DNA from 2 places in the Leucobacter sp. GX0328 genome. Region 1 is predicted to be linked to the other one. Evidence: predicted binding sites of a transcription regulator. Region 1 holds the regulator's gene; the other holds the start of a gene.
The links. Region 1 encodes HspR, which represses chaperone genes until heat shock. Its sites were predicted from a motif close to AAGTTGAGTCNNNNNGACTCAACTT; they were not measured.

Region 1 (6,764 bases):
TACGCCCAGGCGCAGGCCGAGGCCCCCGAGGCCGGCGCCACCGCCGAGGAGTCGAACGATGACGACGTGGTCGACGCAGAGGTCGTCGAGGACGAGGAGTCGAAGTAACCATGGCTGAACAGGAACAGCACATTCCCGGCGAAGAGCCCCGTGACGTTCCTGCTGCAGGGTCGGAAGAGGAGAACTCTTCCGGCCCTGTGCCGCAGCAGGGGGCCGAGAACGCCGAAGACGGCCTGACCGTCGAAGACATCCTGGGCGCGGAGCAGAACGCGGACGCGGCCGAGGCCGATGCGGCGGAGGCCGACGAGAATCTCTCGGACGAGGAGAAGTCGTACCTCGAAGATCTGCGCCGTCTGACCGCCGAGTACGCGAACTACCGCAAGCGCACCGAGGCGAACGCCGTGCTCGAGAAGCAGCGCGCGGTCGCCGCGGCCGTGTCGCCGCTGCTCACGGTGCTCGACGACCTCGACCGCGCCGACCAGCACGGCGACCTGGTCGAGGGGTCGGCGTTCGCAACGATCGCGCAGAAGCTGCGCGGCGTCGTGGAGCGCCTCGGTCTCGAGGGCTTCGGCGAGAAGGGCGAGCCCTTCGACCCGCAGGTGCACGAGGCGATCGCCCAGGTGCCGGTCCCCGGCACCGAGGAGCATGTCGTGCTCGACGTGATCGAGCGGGGGTACCGCATCGGCGAAGTCGAGCTGCGCCCCGCCAAGGTAGCGGTGGCGGTGGGGGCAGATGGCTAGTCAGGATTGGCTCGAGAAAGACTTCTACCGCACCCTCGGCGTCTCGAAGGCGGCAAGCGAGGCTGAGATCAAGAAGGCCTACCGCAAACTCGCGCGCAAGTACCACCCCGATTCCAACCCGGGCGATGCCACGGCCGAGACCAAATTCAAAGAGATCAGCGAGGCGTACGCCGTGCTCTCCGACACGGAGGAGCGGGCGGAGTACGACCAGATCCGAGCCATGGGCGCCGGCGGCGCCCGCTTCACGGCGGGCGGCGGCGGGAGCCAGGGCTTCGAGGACATCTTCGGCGGCATGTTCGGGGGCGGCCATCGCGGCGGCGCCCAGTTCGGCGGGCAGCCGGGCGGGTTCCGCACCGGCGGTCAGGGCTACGACGACATCTTCAACATGTTCGGCGGCGGGGCGCCTCGAGGCCCTCAGCCCGGGCGCGACATCCAGGCCTCGACCACGCTCGACTTCGAGACGGCGGTGGGCGGCCAGACGGTGACGCTCCAGGCGCCCGGCGGCCCGGTCAAGGTGAAGATCCCTGCCGGGGTCGCCGATGGTCAGAAGATCAAGGTGCGCGGCAAGGGCGAACCGAGCCCGAACGGCGGCTCGGCCGGCGACATCATCGTCACGGTGCACGTGCGCAAGCACCCCGTATTCGAGCGCGACGGCCAGAACCTGCGCCTCAAGCTGCCGGTGACCTTCTCGGAGGCCGCACTCGGCGCGACCGTCGAAGTGCCGACGCTCGGCGAGGGCACTGTGAAGCTGCGCGTGCAGCCGGGCACTCCGAGCGGCCGCGTACTGCGCGTCAAGGGGCGCGGCGTGAAGAGCGCGAAGGGCACCGGCGATCTGCTCGCCGAGGTCCAGATCGTGGTCCCCTCGCACCTCTCCGACGCGGCGCGCGAGGCCCTCGAGGCCTTCCGCGACGTTGAACCGAACGAGAATCCGCGCGAGGATCTGTATGCACGTGTGCGAGGCGCCTGAGCGCCCGGCACGCCCCGAATGAAAGACAGGTGAGCCCCATGGCCGACCCCCAGCTCGATCGCTACACTCCGGTGTTCGCCATCGCGGCGGCGGCGGGGCTCGCCGAGATGCACCCGCAGACGCTGCGGCAGTACGACCGTATCGGGCTCGTCACGCCGCAGCGTACGCGGGGCAACACCCGCCGATACTCGCTGCACGACGTCGCGCGTCTGCGCGAGGTCGCCCGGCTCTCGGCCGAAGGGCTGAGCCTCGAGGGCATCCGCCGGGTCATCCAGCTCGAAGACCGCGTGCGCATGCTCGAGGGGCAGGTCAGGGATCTCGAACGCGCCCTCTCGGAGGAGCGCATGCAGCGGCCCGATCGCCGGGTGTTCGCGGCCGGCGCTGCGGGCGGCGAGGTCGTCACGCTTCGACGCGGCACCCGTGTGCGCCGCAACGCCGAGGTCGTGGTGTGGAGGCCGTGAACCTCGAGCACCTGCTGGCGCAGCTCTCGCGGAAGCCCGACGTCGATGCGCCGGAGCTGCAGGCCCACGACGCGGCCGACGAACTGATCCTCGACACCGCGGCCGCAGACGTGCGGGCGGCCGGGCCCGGCGAGGTCGTCGTGATCGGCGACCGACACGGGGCGCTGACGCTCGGCGCTATCGCCGTGCTCGGCGCGCGCCGGGTGCGCAGCCATCAGGACCCGCTGCTCGGCGAGCGCGCGGTCGCGGCGAATGCGGCGCGCCTCGGTCTCTCAGACGACATCGCGGCCCACGGACTCGACGCCTCGCTGCTGTCGGGCGCCCGCGTCGTGCTGCTGCAGCTGCCGCGCAGCCTCGACGCGCTCGACGAGATCGCGTGGTCGATCGCCCGGTGGGCGACGCCCGAGGTGCGCGTCATCGCGGGCGGGCGGGTGAAGCACATGACGCGCACCCAGAACGAGGTGCTCGGGCGGTACTTCGACGAGGTGGCCGCCGGGCTCGGGCGGCGCAAGGCCCGCGTGCTCACCGCCTCGGCTCCGGCCTCGGACTCCGGCCCCGCACCATTCCCCCGATGGGGTACCGACCCCGACCTCCCCTTCCGCGTCGCCGCGTTCGGCGCGACCTTCGGTGGCGCGACCCTCGATCACGGCAGCCGACTGCTGCTCGCGGGTCTCGACGGGGCGCCCGCCGCGCGCCGGGTCGTCGATCTCGGCTGCGGCAACGGTTCGCTCGCCGTATCGGCGGCGCTGCGGCTGCCGCATGCGCAGGTTCTCGCAACCGATCAGTCGGTCGCCGCGGTCGCCGCGACCCGGCTCACCGCCGAAGCGGCTGGCGTTGCGGAGCGCATCGACATCCACCGGGCCGATGCGCTGGAGGCCGTGCCCGACGGCTGGGCCGAGCTGATCCTGCTGAACCCGCCGTTCCACACGGGCGCCGCAGTGCACGCGGGCGTGGGTCATCGGCTCATCCGGGCCTGCGGCCGCGCGCTCGCGCCGGGCGGCGAACTGCGCATCGTCTTCAACTCGCACCTGCGCTACCGTCCCCTCGTCGAACGCACGGTCGGCCCGGTCGAGCAGATCGCGCGCGATCGCACCTACACGGTGCTGGCGGCGCGGCGCCGGTGATCCCTGGGGCGCTCGCTGTACAGCGGCGCTCTCGGGAACGCCCCTCGATGATGATCGATCAGTGCACAAGCGGCCGAGGGCAAGATCGCGCGACTGTGCGTGCATGCACATACGACGTGCGGTAAATCGTCTTGCCAGCCCCGCGCCCAGGCAAGAAGCTGGGGTGAGCTTCGGTCGGTCGAAGATCTACGTTTCAGCTACAAGGAGGTAGCAGTGGCCGTAAGGGAACAGCAGGTCGAGACGGGCAGCGCGCTCAAGCGCACGCTGCGCCGCGTCGTCATCGCATCGATGGCGGGCACCGTGGTCGAGTGGTACGAGTTCTTCCTGTACACGACAGCGGCGACGCTCGTGTTCAACAAGATCTTCTTCCCGCAGACCGGCGATCCGCTCGATGGAGTGATCGCCGCGTTCGTCACCTATGCCGTCGGGTTCATCGCCCGCCCGCTGGGAGGCGTGGTATTCGGGTACTTCGGCGACCGCTACGGGCGCAAGCACCTGCTGCAGGTCGCCATCGTCATGGTCGGTGCGACCACCTTCCTCATGGGGTGCCTGCCGACCTTCGACACCATCCAGTACTGGGCGCCGGCGCTGCTCGTCGCGCTGCGGTTCATCCAGGGCTTCGCCGTCGGCGGCGAGTGGGGCGGGGCGGTGCTGCTCGTGGCGGAGCACTCGCCGAACGACAGCCGCGGATTCTGGGCGAGCTGGCCGCAGGCCGCGCTCCCGCTCGGCAACCTCCTCGCGACGATCGTGCTGTGGGTGCTGTCGTGGTCGCTCTCCGATGCGCAGTTCCTCTCGTGGGGCTGGCGTATCGGATTCTGGCTGTCGGTGATCATCGTCGCAGTCGGATACTACGTGCGCACGAAGGTCAACGACGCCCCGATCTTCACCGAGACGAAGCAGATCGAGGTGGTGCGTCAGAAGCGCACGAACGGGCTCGTCGACGTCTTCCGCCAGTACCCCCGCCAGGTGTTCACCGCGATGGGTCTGCGGTTCGCGGAGAACATCATGTACTACCTGGTCGTGACCTTCTCGATCACCTACCTGTCCATCCACCGCGGGATGGATACGACCTCGATCCTGAGCTTCCTGCTGCTGGCGCATGCGATCCAGTTCTTCGCGATCCCCGTCATCGGTCGGCTCGGAGACCGTCTCGGCCGTCGGCCGGTCTACGGCGCGGGCGTCGTGCTCTCCGCCGCCTGGGGCTTCATCGCATTCCCGCTCTTCAATACCGAGAATCCGGTGCTGATCGTCATCGCTATCACGCTCGGCCTACTGCTGCACGGCACGATGTACGCCGGGCAGCCGTCGATCATGGCCGAGATGTTCCCGACTCGCATGCGCTACTCGGGCGTCTCGCTCGGATACCAGGTCACGTCGATCGTCGCCGGCTCGGTGGCGCCGATCATCGCGGCGGCCCTGCTGCGCGAATTCGGTTCAGGAGTACCCGTGGCGATCTACCTCGCATTCGCCTGCGCGATCTCCCTCGTCGCGGTGATCGTCATGCGCGAGACCCGGGGCATCGACCTGAAGGAGCTCGACCGGGAGGATCTCGCGAAGTACGGCGAGTACGGCGAGTACGGCGAGTAGGGCGGTCGGCCGCCCGAAGACGACGGAACCGAACGGCGGTGCGTATCGGGGCGGGGCGGACTCCCGCCCCGATACGCTGTTACGGCAGCGCGGGCGCCGATGCCCTGTCGTCGACGTAGGACTGCGTCTGGTCGATCAGGGCGCGCAGACAGAGCGCGACGGCAGGTTTGCGCAGATTGTCTTCGCGTGCGACGGCCCAATAGTCGGCCCGGTGCTCGTAGTCGTCGGGCAGCACCGGGACGAGCGACGGGTGCTCGTGGGCGAGGAAGTGCGGCAGGATGCCGATGCCCGCGGACGCCGCCGTCGCCGCGACGTGGGCGAACACGCTCGTCGAGCTGATGGTCGGCAGCGACTTCGGCAGGCCCTTGCGGGCCGCATCGAGATCGTCGACCTGCAGGGCCGAGTCGACGTAGAAGATGAGCCGGTGCTGCGCGAGATCGGCGATCGACCGGGGTGCGCCGTGGGACTCGAGGTACGCGGGAGTGGCGTACAGCGCGAGCCGGTAGGAGGCGATGTGCGCCGCGATCGCATTATGGACATGCGGTTTGCCGACGACGACCTCGATATCGACGCCCGAGCGGTGCTGTCGCACCGGTTGCGTCGCCGCCAGCACGTCGAAGTCGATGTCGGGGTGCGTGCTCTGCAGCGCGGTGCAGACCGGCACGACGCACGATGCGCCGAATGCGTCGGGAGTGGCGATGCGCACGAGGCCGCCCACGGCGTCGGGTCGATCGTGCGCGACGAGCCTGCTCATCGCGGCCTCCATCTCCTCGGCCGCGCGGAGCGCGATGAGACCGAGCTGGGTGGGTTCCCACCCGCCGGGAGTGCGCACCAGCACGCGGTCGCCGAGGCTCGCTTCGAGCGACGACAGGCGTCGGGACACGGTGGAGTGATTGACGCCGAGCGCATCGGCGGCTGCAGTGTAGCGGCCGAGCCGTGCGACGGCGAGCAGCGTCATGAGTGCTTCGGGGGCGAGGTCGGGGCGGATGTCTGCCATACCTCGATTGTGCATTCATGCACAGTTGTATTGCAAGATTCGACCGTATCCGTGTATTGATTAACGGTTGCGCGGTCGGCATGCTGAATGCATTGCAGAAGCTGTCGAGGAGGACAAATGGCAACGATCGCGTGGGTGGGGCTCGGCAATATGGGTTCCCGTATGAGTCAGCACCTCATCAGGGCCGGCCACCGGGTCGTCGGCTTCGACCTCAACGATGCCGCGCTCGCGCAGGCCGTCGCGGTCGGTGTCGAAGCGGCCGGGTCGGTCGCGGAGGCCGTGGTTGGGGCCGAAGCCGTGATCACCATGCTGCCGAAGGGCGAGCACGTGCGCAGCGTCTACGACGGCGAGGCCGGCATCTGGGCCCATGCCCCGAAGGATGCGGTGCTCTTCGACTCCTCCACCGTCGATATCGAGACATCCCAGTGGTGCCACGACGAGTCCCGGGCGAGAGGGTTCGCATTCGTCGATGCTCCGGTCTCCGGCGGCACGGCAGGTGCGGCCGACGGAACTCTGGCGTTCATGCTCGGCGGCGACTCCGAGCAGGTGCTCCGGGTGCGCGAGATCATCGAACCGATGGCGGGCAACGTCTTCGTCGCGGGCGGTCCGACCGCCGGTATCGCCGCCAAGATCGTCAACAACATGATGCTGTTCATCGCGCTGCAGGCGTGCGCCGAGGGCTCTCAGCTCGCCGAGCGTCTCGGTCTCGACGCGAAGACCTTCTGGGACATCGCCTCCGCCTCCTCGGGCCGTTCCTGGCCGCAGCAGGTGTGGTATCCGGTTCCCGGGGTCATCGAGCGCGCGGCGGCGAATCACAACTTCGACGCGGCGTTCAGCGCGAACCTCGCCCGCAAGGATATCGGCCTCGCGCTCGCCGCGGGTGAGAGC
Region 2 (6,764 bases), 850 kb from region 1:
CGCCTACTGCCTCGAATACCAGGAGGGCATCGAGTTCAGCGCCGGGGTTTCCACAACGGATGAGCCCGCGGTGCTGGTGCGCGATCTCACCGGGGCGATCACCGGCTGGATCGAAGTCGGAGCACCCGACGCGGCGCGCATGCATCACGGCAGCAAGCTCGCCGGCTACGCCACCGCGTACACGCATCGCGACCCCGAGAAGGTGCTCGCGTCATGGAGCGGCAAGACGATCCACCGCTCCGAAGATATCGTGCTGCACAGCTTCGACCCGCGCTTCATCGAGGACGCGACCCGCGCGCTCGAACGCCGCAACGAGATGTCGCTCTCGGTGACGGAGGGCACGCTCTTCCTCGAACTCAACGGGGTCTCGCTGAGCTCCGCGGTCGGCACGCACCAGCTGCCGTAAGAATCACGCGGCTTCGAAGACGCCGCTCACTGTCGCGGAGACTGTGATCTCGGGAATGGTGACCTCTGCTGCGCCTGCAGAACCGCCCGCTCGTGCAGGCATCGGCCCGGCCCCGTTCCCGCCGGCCGGTGCGTCTGAGATGCTCGTGACGCTCTCGATTCGCTGTTCGAGCGCGTCGGCGTAGTCGTCGGCGATGGCACGAGCCGCGGCGACGGCGGCCTTGCGCATGAGGCGCTCGCTCTCCCGTCGGGTCGCCTCAGTCAGGGCCCAGTCGACGCTCGCCGTCAGCCCGGCTTCGGCGAACTCGGTGACGAGCGCGCCGACGAGCGACAGGTTCGATAGCTTCACGCGCACGCGGCTCGCAGTGCGGTGCTCGATCACTGTCTGGTTGTTCTTCCCCTCCGCATAGGTCTTGTAACTCCAGGCGCTGATGGGATCGGCCGCGTGCCAGGTGGCATCGCCGTTCGCCCGCAGCTCCTGCGCCCGCTGCACCGCCCAATTGTGGTTGCGCGTCGCGATCTCGATGCTCTTGCGCCGGTCGCGCGAAGCTACCGAGATGTTCACGGTGATCGTGGCGCGTTCGGCGAGCAAGTGGGTTTCACCGGTGCCCGTGGCATGGATCGTCGTCATGAAAACACGGTAGCAGTGGACCGCGATGACCGGACACGGTGTTCGCGTCGCACCAACCATGCCTCACGCGTCGTCCTCGTCCTGAGTTTCGAGGACACGACGGAGGCATACTCCGATGGCGACCGCCACCGACGGAACCGCGCCCGAGGCAGCCGGCGCCTGGGTTACCGCTTCAGCAGCGAGGTGGACATAACGGTGCACCGCATGCTGCGCGGCTTCCCGCGCCGCTCGCTGTTCATCGCTCCCGGGCTTCGCGTCGACCACGGCACGGCATGCTTCGAGGGCATCGCCGAGGCCCTCCCTCGAACGGTCCCCCTCCGCACTCCTCCCGACGAAATCGGAGAGTGCGCGCACATAGAACTCGCATCGATCGAGCGACGCGAACCGCTCGTCGAGCGACTCGCGCTGGGCGTGATGCCGATGGGCCCGGGGATTGACCCGTCCGCTCCGGCGGGCTTCGTCGAGATCGGCAGCCACCGCATCGCGCGCGACATGCAGGTGCGCGACGGAGGATCGAAATCTGCCTTCGTCTCCCTCTCCGCGCACGAACAGTTCCGTCTCGCGCAGCGCCTCGGTGATCGCGCGTCTCAGATCCGACAGACGGGCATCGGCCTCGGCGAAGTAGAGCGGCGGCACCGCCACCCACTGCACGACCAGCCCGAGGGCTGCGCCGAACGCCATGGTCACGAGATACGAGACAGAGAAGTCTTCGCCCTCGCGCCCGCTCAGCAGCAGCACGAGCACCCCCGCGATGGGCACCCAGTCGCCTCCGGCGCCGAGCACCTTCAGCCCGCCGAGCGCGACCCCGATGCCCACAACGACGGCGATCGCCGCATACGAGGGCGCCCCCGCATGAACGAGCCCGAGCGCCCCGAGGCCGAGCGCGATACCGAGCGCGAGCCCGATCAGCACCTGCACGCCCGCACGCACCGAATCGAGCACCGTCGCGTAGACGCTGACGAGCGCACCGAGCGGCGCATAGTACGAATACTCGGATTCGGCGAACGGCACGAACGGAGCCAGCACCCACGCGAGCGCGGCGGCGAGCGCGGTCTTCAGCGCGAGCACCCAGCGCGAACGCCGCGCCAAGCGTCGCACTTCCTGCTTCGCGCGCTCGTGCACCGGGCGCGCACGATGCGCGAGCCGCCGCAGCGATAGCCTCATGCACCCCGAACCCCGGCCGTCTCCATTGCTGCGCCCCTCCCGTTGCCACCTATCCCGCTCGTACGCAGAAACTACGCCGATGCCTCGCCCTGCCACAGGGCCTTGCCGGTTCGTACCGCGCACGCCACAATGCCCGTCACCGAGATCACGACGGCGACGGGAGCCGATCGGTATCACCGTTTGCCCTCGGCGAACGCATTAGCACTCCCCATGCGCGAGTGCTAATCTAATCTCAAGTTGAGCCACCTAGGCTCAAGTTTTCAGATCAATCCGAAACACAGTCGAAAGGTGATGCAAAATGGCTACGTACAACCCGATCCGCGACATGGAACGCTTCGCCGACGCGCTGCTCGAGGGATCGACCCGAGGCCCGCGCCGCATGCCCATGGACCTCTACCGCGACGGCGACAACTATCTGCTGACGGCCGACATGCCGGGAATGGACCCCGGCTCGGTGGACATCGACGTCGACGGGCAGCTGCTCACCATCCGCGCCGAGCGCACGCTGCCGAAGGCCGAGAACGTGAAGTGGATCACCCGCGAACGCACCCCGGGCAGCTTCCTGCGCCAGCTCAACCTGGGCCAGGGCATCGACACCGAGCGCATCACCGCGAACTACGACAACGGTGTGCTCAGCGTCACCATCCCGGTGAGCGAGCGGGCGAAGCCGCGCAAGGTGCAGGTCTCGACCGGCGCCCCGGCGGGCGTTGACACCTCAGAGGTCGTGGTTTCCGAGGCCTAAGGGTCTGATGTTCGAAGGTCCCGGCGGGAGCAATCCCGCTGGGACCTTCTGCCGTTCGGGCGGGTGGATCCTGCGATCCGCTGCGCGGCCGCAGGATGACCAGAGGATGGGCACAGCCTCAGGATGAAAGGACCACGCCGATCACCGGGCGGCGGCTCAGTAATCGGCGGTCGGCAGGCGCATCGGCTCGACGAACACACGCCTTCGGTCGCGCACCCAGACGGCCCCGTCTGCGCGATGCTCGGCGCGAGTGGCGAAGCGGTACCGGTACGAGAGCACGCGCACGTACTGCGGCGTTTCTCCGTCAAACGGGTCGTACCGCAGCATGCGCAGCGTCGCACTGTCGGCTGCGAGCAGTCGCATGAGCAGCACGCCGAACCACTCGGGCAGGGCGTGCCCAAGCGGTAGGAACCACATGAGCCAGTCGAGCCGCAGGTGGTACGGCGCGAACTGGCGCGGCATCCGCCGTACGTCGCCGGGCTTGCCCTTGAACTCGTACTCCCGCCAGTCGTCGGCACCGGGCTGCTCGGCTGCGCTCCCCTCGATGATGATCTCGATCCGCTCCTTCGTGACGGTGCCGAACGCCCCGTAGGCGTTCGCGAGCTGCCAGCGGTTGAAGCTCGCGTTCATGAGCTGCCGCTTCGCGAACAGATTGCGCAGCGCCGGCACGCTGATGACGAGGTACAGCGTTCCCACTGCAGTCGTCATGACGAACCAGCCCCAAGGCAACCCGTCGATCCCTGCAACCGACACTGCGTCTCCGGCGGGCGAAGTCGACCCGGAAGCCGGCCCAGATACAGCGCCCCACACCGACTGAGCAACAGGCGCCGACACGGCCGAGAACGCGAGCACGATGGTCGCCCAGTTCAGCCAGGCGAAGTTGCCCGTCAGCACCAGCCACGCCTGGGTCGCGATGACAATGCCCGCCGCGGCCGTGCCGATGATCGCCGGCACCGGGCCGGGCACGACGAACCCGAGCAGCGCGGCGAACAGGAAGAACGGCACGACGAGCTGCGCGAAATGATTGCCGAGCACCTCGCCCTGATGGAACCACCGCGGCAGCAGGTGCGCCTGGCGGCTCAGCGGGCCGGGCATCGGCTGCGTCTCGTGGTGGTACGTCAGCGCGGTGAGGTCGCGCCATTCGCGCCCGCCCCGGATCTTGATCATGCCCGCCCCGAACTCCAGCCGGAAGACGAGCCACCAGAACAGTACGATCACAACGGTCGGCGGCGGCTGGCTCCCCGATCCCAGGAAAGCAGCCAGGAACCCCGCTTCGAGCAGCAGCATCTCCCAGCCGAAGCCGGTGAACGTCTGCCCGAGGCTCGTAATCGACATGTACCCGAGCCATAGCGCGAGAAACGCGACCATCGGCAGCCACGGCGGCCCGAGCTGCGGAACGCCCAGGACGAGCAGGGCGCCGACCCCGATGCCCGCCCAGCACAGCGCGACGAGGCGCTGGTCGGTGTAGCGGACGCGCAGGAAGAGCGTCGGTTTCAGCAGCTTCGCGCGCGACGGCGATGAGCGCGCCCACTCGAGCAGGCCCGGGGCGGGCAGCAGCCCGTGCTCGCCCGTGAGCGGGCGGAACTGGTTGAGCATCGACACGAACGCGATGACGTACAGCGCTGCCACGCCGCGCTGCAGCACCTCCCGCGCGAGGAAGAAGTCGACCGCCGCGAATCCGTCCATGCGCCCAGGCTACGCGCTCGCTCCCGTCACGCCACCGCCTTGACGCGAGGCACCGCGAGCCATCTCTCGAGCGCGGCAACGGCATCGCGCCCGGCGCGGTTCGCGCCGACGGTCGACTGCGACGGCCCGTAGCCGATGAGGTGCACGCGCCGATCGGCCGCGACCTGCGTGCCCCGCACTTCGATGCCGCCGCGCGAGTTCTGCAGCGAAAGCGGGTCGAGGTGCGACAGCGCGGGCCTGAACCCGGTCGCCCACAGGATCGCGTCGACCGAGGTGAACGAGCCGTCGGCCTCGCGCACGCCGTGCGGCTCGATGGCGGTGAACATGGGGCGGCGCACGAGCGCACCGCGATCCCTCGCCGCTCGCGCGTACGGCGTCCACGCGAGCTCGGTGTACGACACGACGCTGCGCGGCGGGTTGCCGGCCTCGGCATCGGCAGTCACCTTCTCGATGGTCTCGCGCCCCTCGACCTCGGGGCTGAAGTCGCCGTCGCGGAACACGGGCTCGCGCCGGGTGTACCAGGCGACCGTCGCGACCCGCGAGATCTCCTCGAGCAGTTGCAGCGCCGAGATGCCGCCGCCCACGACGGCCACCCGCTGCCCCGCGAATTCGTCGAGCGACACGTACTGCTGCGTGTGCAGTTGCCGGCCGAGAAAGGTCTCGGCGCCGGGATACTCGGGCATGAGCGGGTTCGTCCAGGTGCCGGTCGCGTTGATGATCGCGCTCGCGCGCCACGGGCCGATGCTGGTCTCGATCGACAGGGATCCCGGAGCATTGCCGCCCCGCTCCCCTGCCGGGTCATCGCGCACTGCGAGCACATCGACGGGCCGCACGATCGGCAGCCGCATCTCGCGCTCGAAGGCGGCGAAGTACGCGGGCACCGCCTCGCGGCTCGGCGTCGCCGGGTCGACTTCGGTCTGCCTGAAGCCGGGCAGGTCGAAGATGTGGTTGACGGTCGCCATGGTGAGCGACTGCCACCGGTGCTGCCAGGCGCCGCCGGGCGCGCTCTCTGCGTCGAAGATCACGAAGGAGCGGCGCGGATCGGCTCCCGCTTCGAGCGCACTCGTGTAGCCGCGGCGCTGCAGGTGGTACCCGGCGGAGAGCCCGGCCTGACCGGCCCCGATCACGACGACGGCCGCCTCGCGCGCTGCCTCACGGGGCGTGCCATCGGGACTGCGCATGGGTCGACCTCTCGTCGGGTTCGTGGAGCATGCCGGGTTCGTGGAGCGTGCCGGGTTCGTCGGGATGCACGTGCTCGCGCACCCGCTGCTGCAGGCGTTCGGCCGCGGCGGCATCCGGTGGAACATCGGCGCCGTGCGGCGTATTCCGGGGCACCGGGCGGTCTACCGAGACGGAATACCCGACCGCAACGTAGAGTTGCCCTGAGGAGGGCGCATCGCGACCCGAAGAACCACAGGCAGTGAATCGCAGACCCGGTGAGGAGCCCCATGCGCCCGTATCTCGACAAGGTCATCCCCGAGGCGTGGAAGGCGGCCGGCGTCTTCTCGAACACCATCCGGGCGGAGGCGCTGAAGCACGGCCTCACGCCCGAGGAGTCGGAGCTCGTGAAGGTGCGCGCCTCGCAGATGAACGGTTGCGCCTTCTGCCTGAACCTCCACACGGAAGAAGCGCGCGATGCCGGGGTGCCGCAGCAGAAGCTCGACCTGCTGCCCGCCTGGCGCGAGGTCGCGCTCTTCACCGAACGCGACAGGGCGGTGCTCGCCATCGCCGAGGCCGCGACCGCGCTCCCGATCACCGAGGACGCGTCGGCCGACCTCGCCGGAGCCCGTCACGTGCTCGGCGATGACGCGTTCGTCGCCGCCGAGTGGGTCGCGGCCGCGATCAACGCGTTCAACCGCATCTCGATTCTGAGCCAGCACCCGGTGCGCGAACGGAAGTAGCGCCCGGAGGCGCTGATGGATTCTGCGATTCGCTGCGCGAACGCAGTACGACCAATTGGGCGACTCGCACGCAGAAAGACCGACACGAGTGCGGGAGCCGGCATCCCTCGGGATGCAGCGGACCCGCGCTCGCGCTGGTCAGACTGTCAGAAGAGGACTACTGCGCGTCGTTCCACGACCAGATGTCGTCGCCGCGCAGCGTCGCATCGGCACCGCCGTCGAGGTAGATGGTCTG

Region 2: the regulator HspR is predicted to act here: its motif matches at 2,435-2,459, upstream of ACUYTF_RS00390 (Hsp20/alpha crystallin family protein).

Annotation. Positions count from the first base shown of each region.
Region 1 covers NZ_JBSGPC010000001.1:941,351-948,114, reverse strand. The annotation lists gene dnaK (molecular chaperone DnaK) at 1-108, shown strand, start outside; gene ACUYTF_RS04295 (nucleotide exchange factor GrpE) at 111-740, shown strand; gene ACUYTF_RS04290 (DnaJ C-terminal domain-containing protein) at 733-1,707, shown strand; gene ACUYTF_RS04285 (heat shock protein transcriptional repressor HspR) at 1,746-2,168, shown strand; gene ACUYTF_RS04280 (class I SAM-dependent methyltransferase) at 2,156-3,292, shown strand; gene ACUYTF_RS04275 (MFS transporter) at 3,581-4,879, shown strand; gene ACUYTF_RS04270 (LysR substrate-binding domain-containing protein) at 4,959-5,876, opposite strand; gene ACUYTF_RS04265 (NAD(P)-binding domain-containing protein) at 5,994-6,764, shown strand, end outside.
Region 2 covers NZ_JBSGPC010000001.1:88,277-95,040, forward strand. The annotation lists gene ACUYTF_RS00375 (YaeQ family protein) at 1-406, shown strand, start outside; gene ACUYTF_RS00380 (SIMPL domain-containing protein) at 410-1,036, opposite strand; gene ACUYTF_RS00385 (FUSC family protein) at 1,100-2,200, opposite strand; gene ACUYTF_RS00390 (Hsp20/alpha crystallin family protein) at 2,499-2,942, shown strand; gene ACUYTF_RS00395 (lipase maturation factor family protein) at 3,099-4,628, opposite strand; gene ACUYTF_RS00400 (NAD(P)-binding domain-containing protein) at 4,655-5,809, opposite strand; gene ACUYTF_RS00405 (hypothetical protein) at 5,808-6,014, shown strand; gene ACUYTF_RS00410 (carboxymuconolactone decarboxylase family protein) at 6,077-6,529, shown strand; gene ACUYTF_RS00415 (SDR family oxidoreductase) at 6,687-6,764, opposite strand, start outside.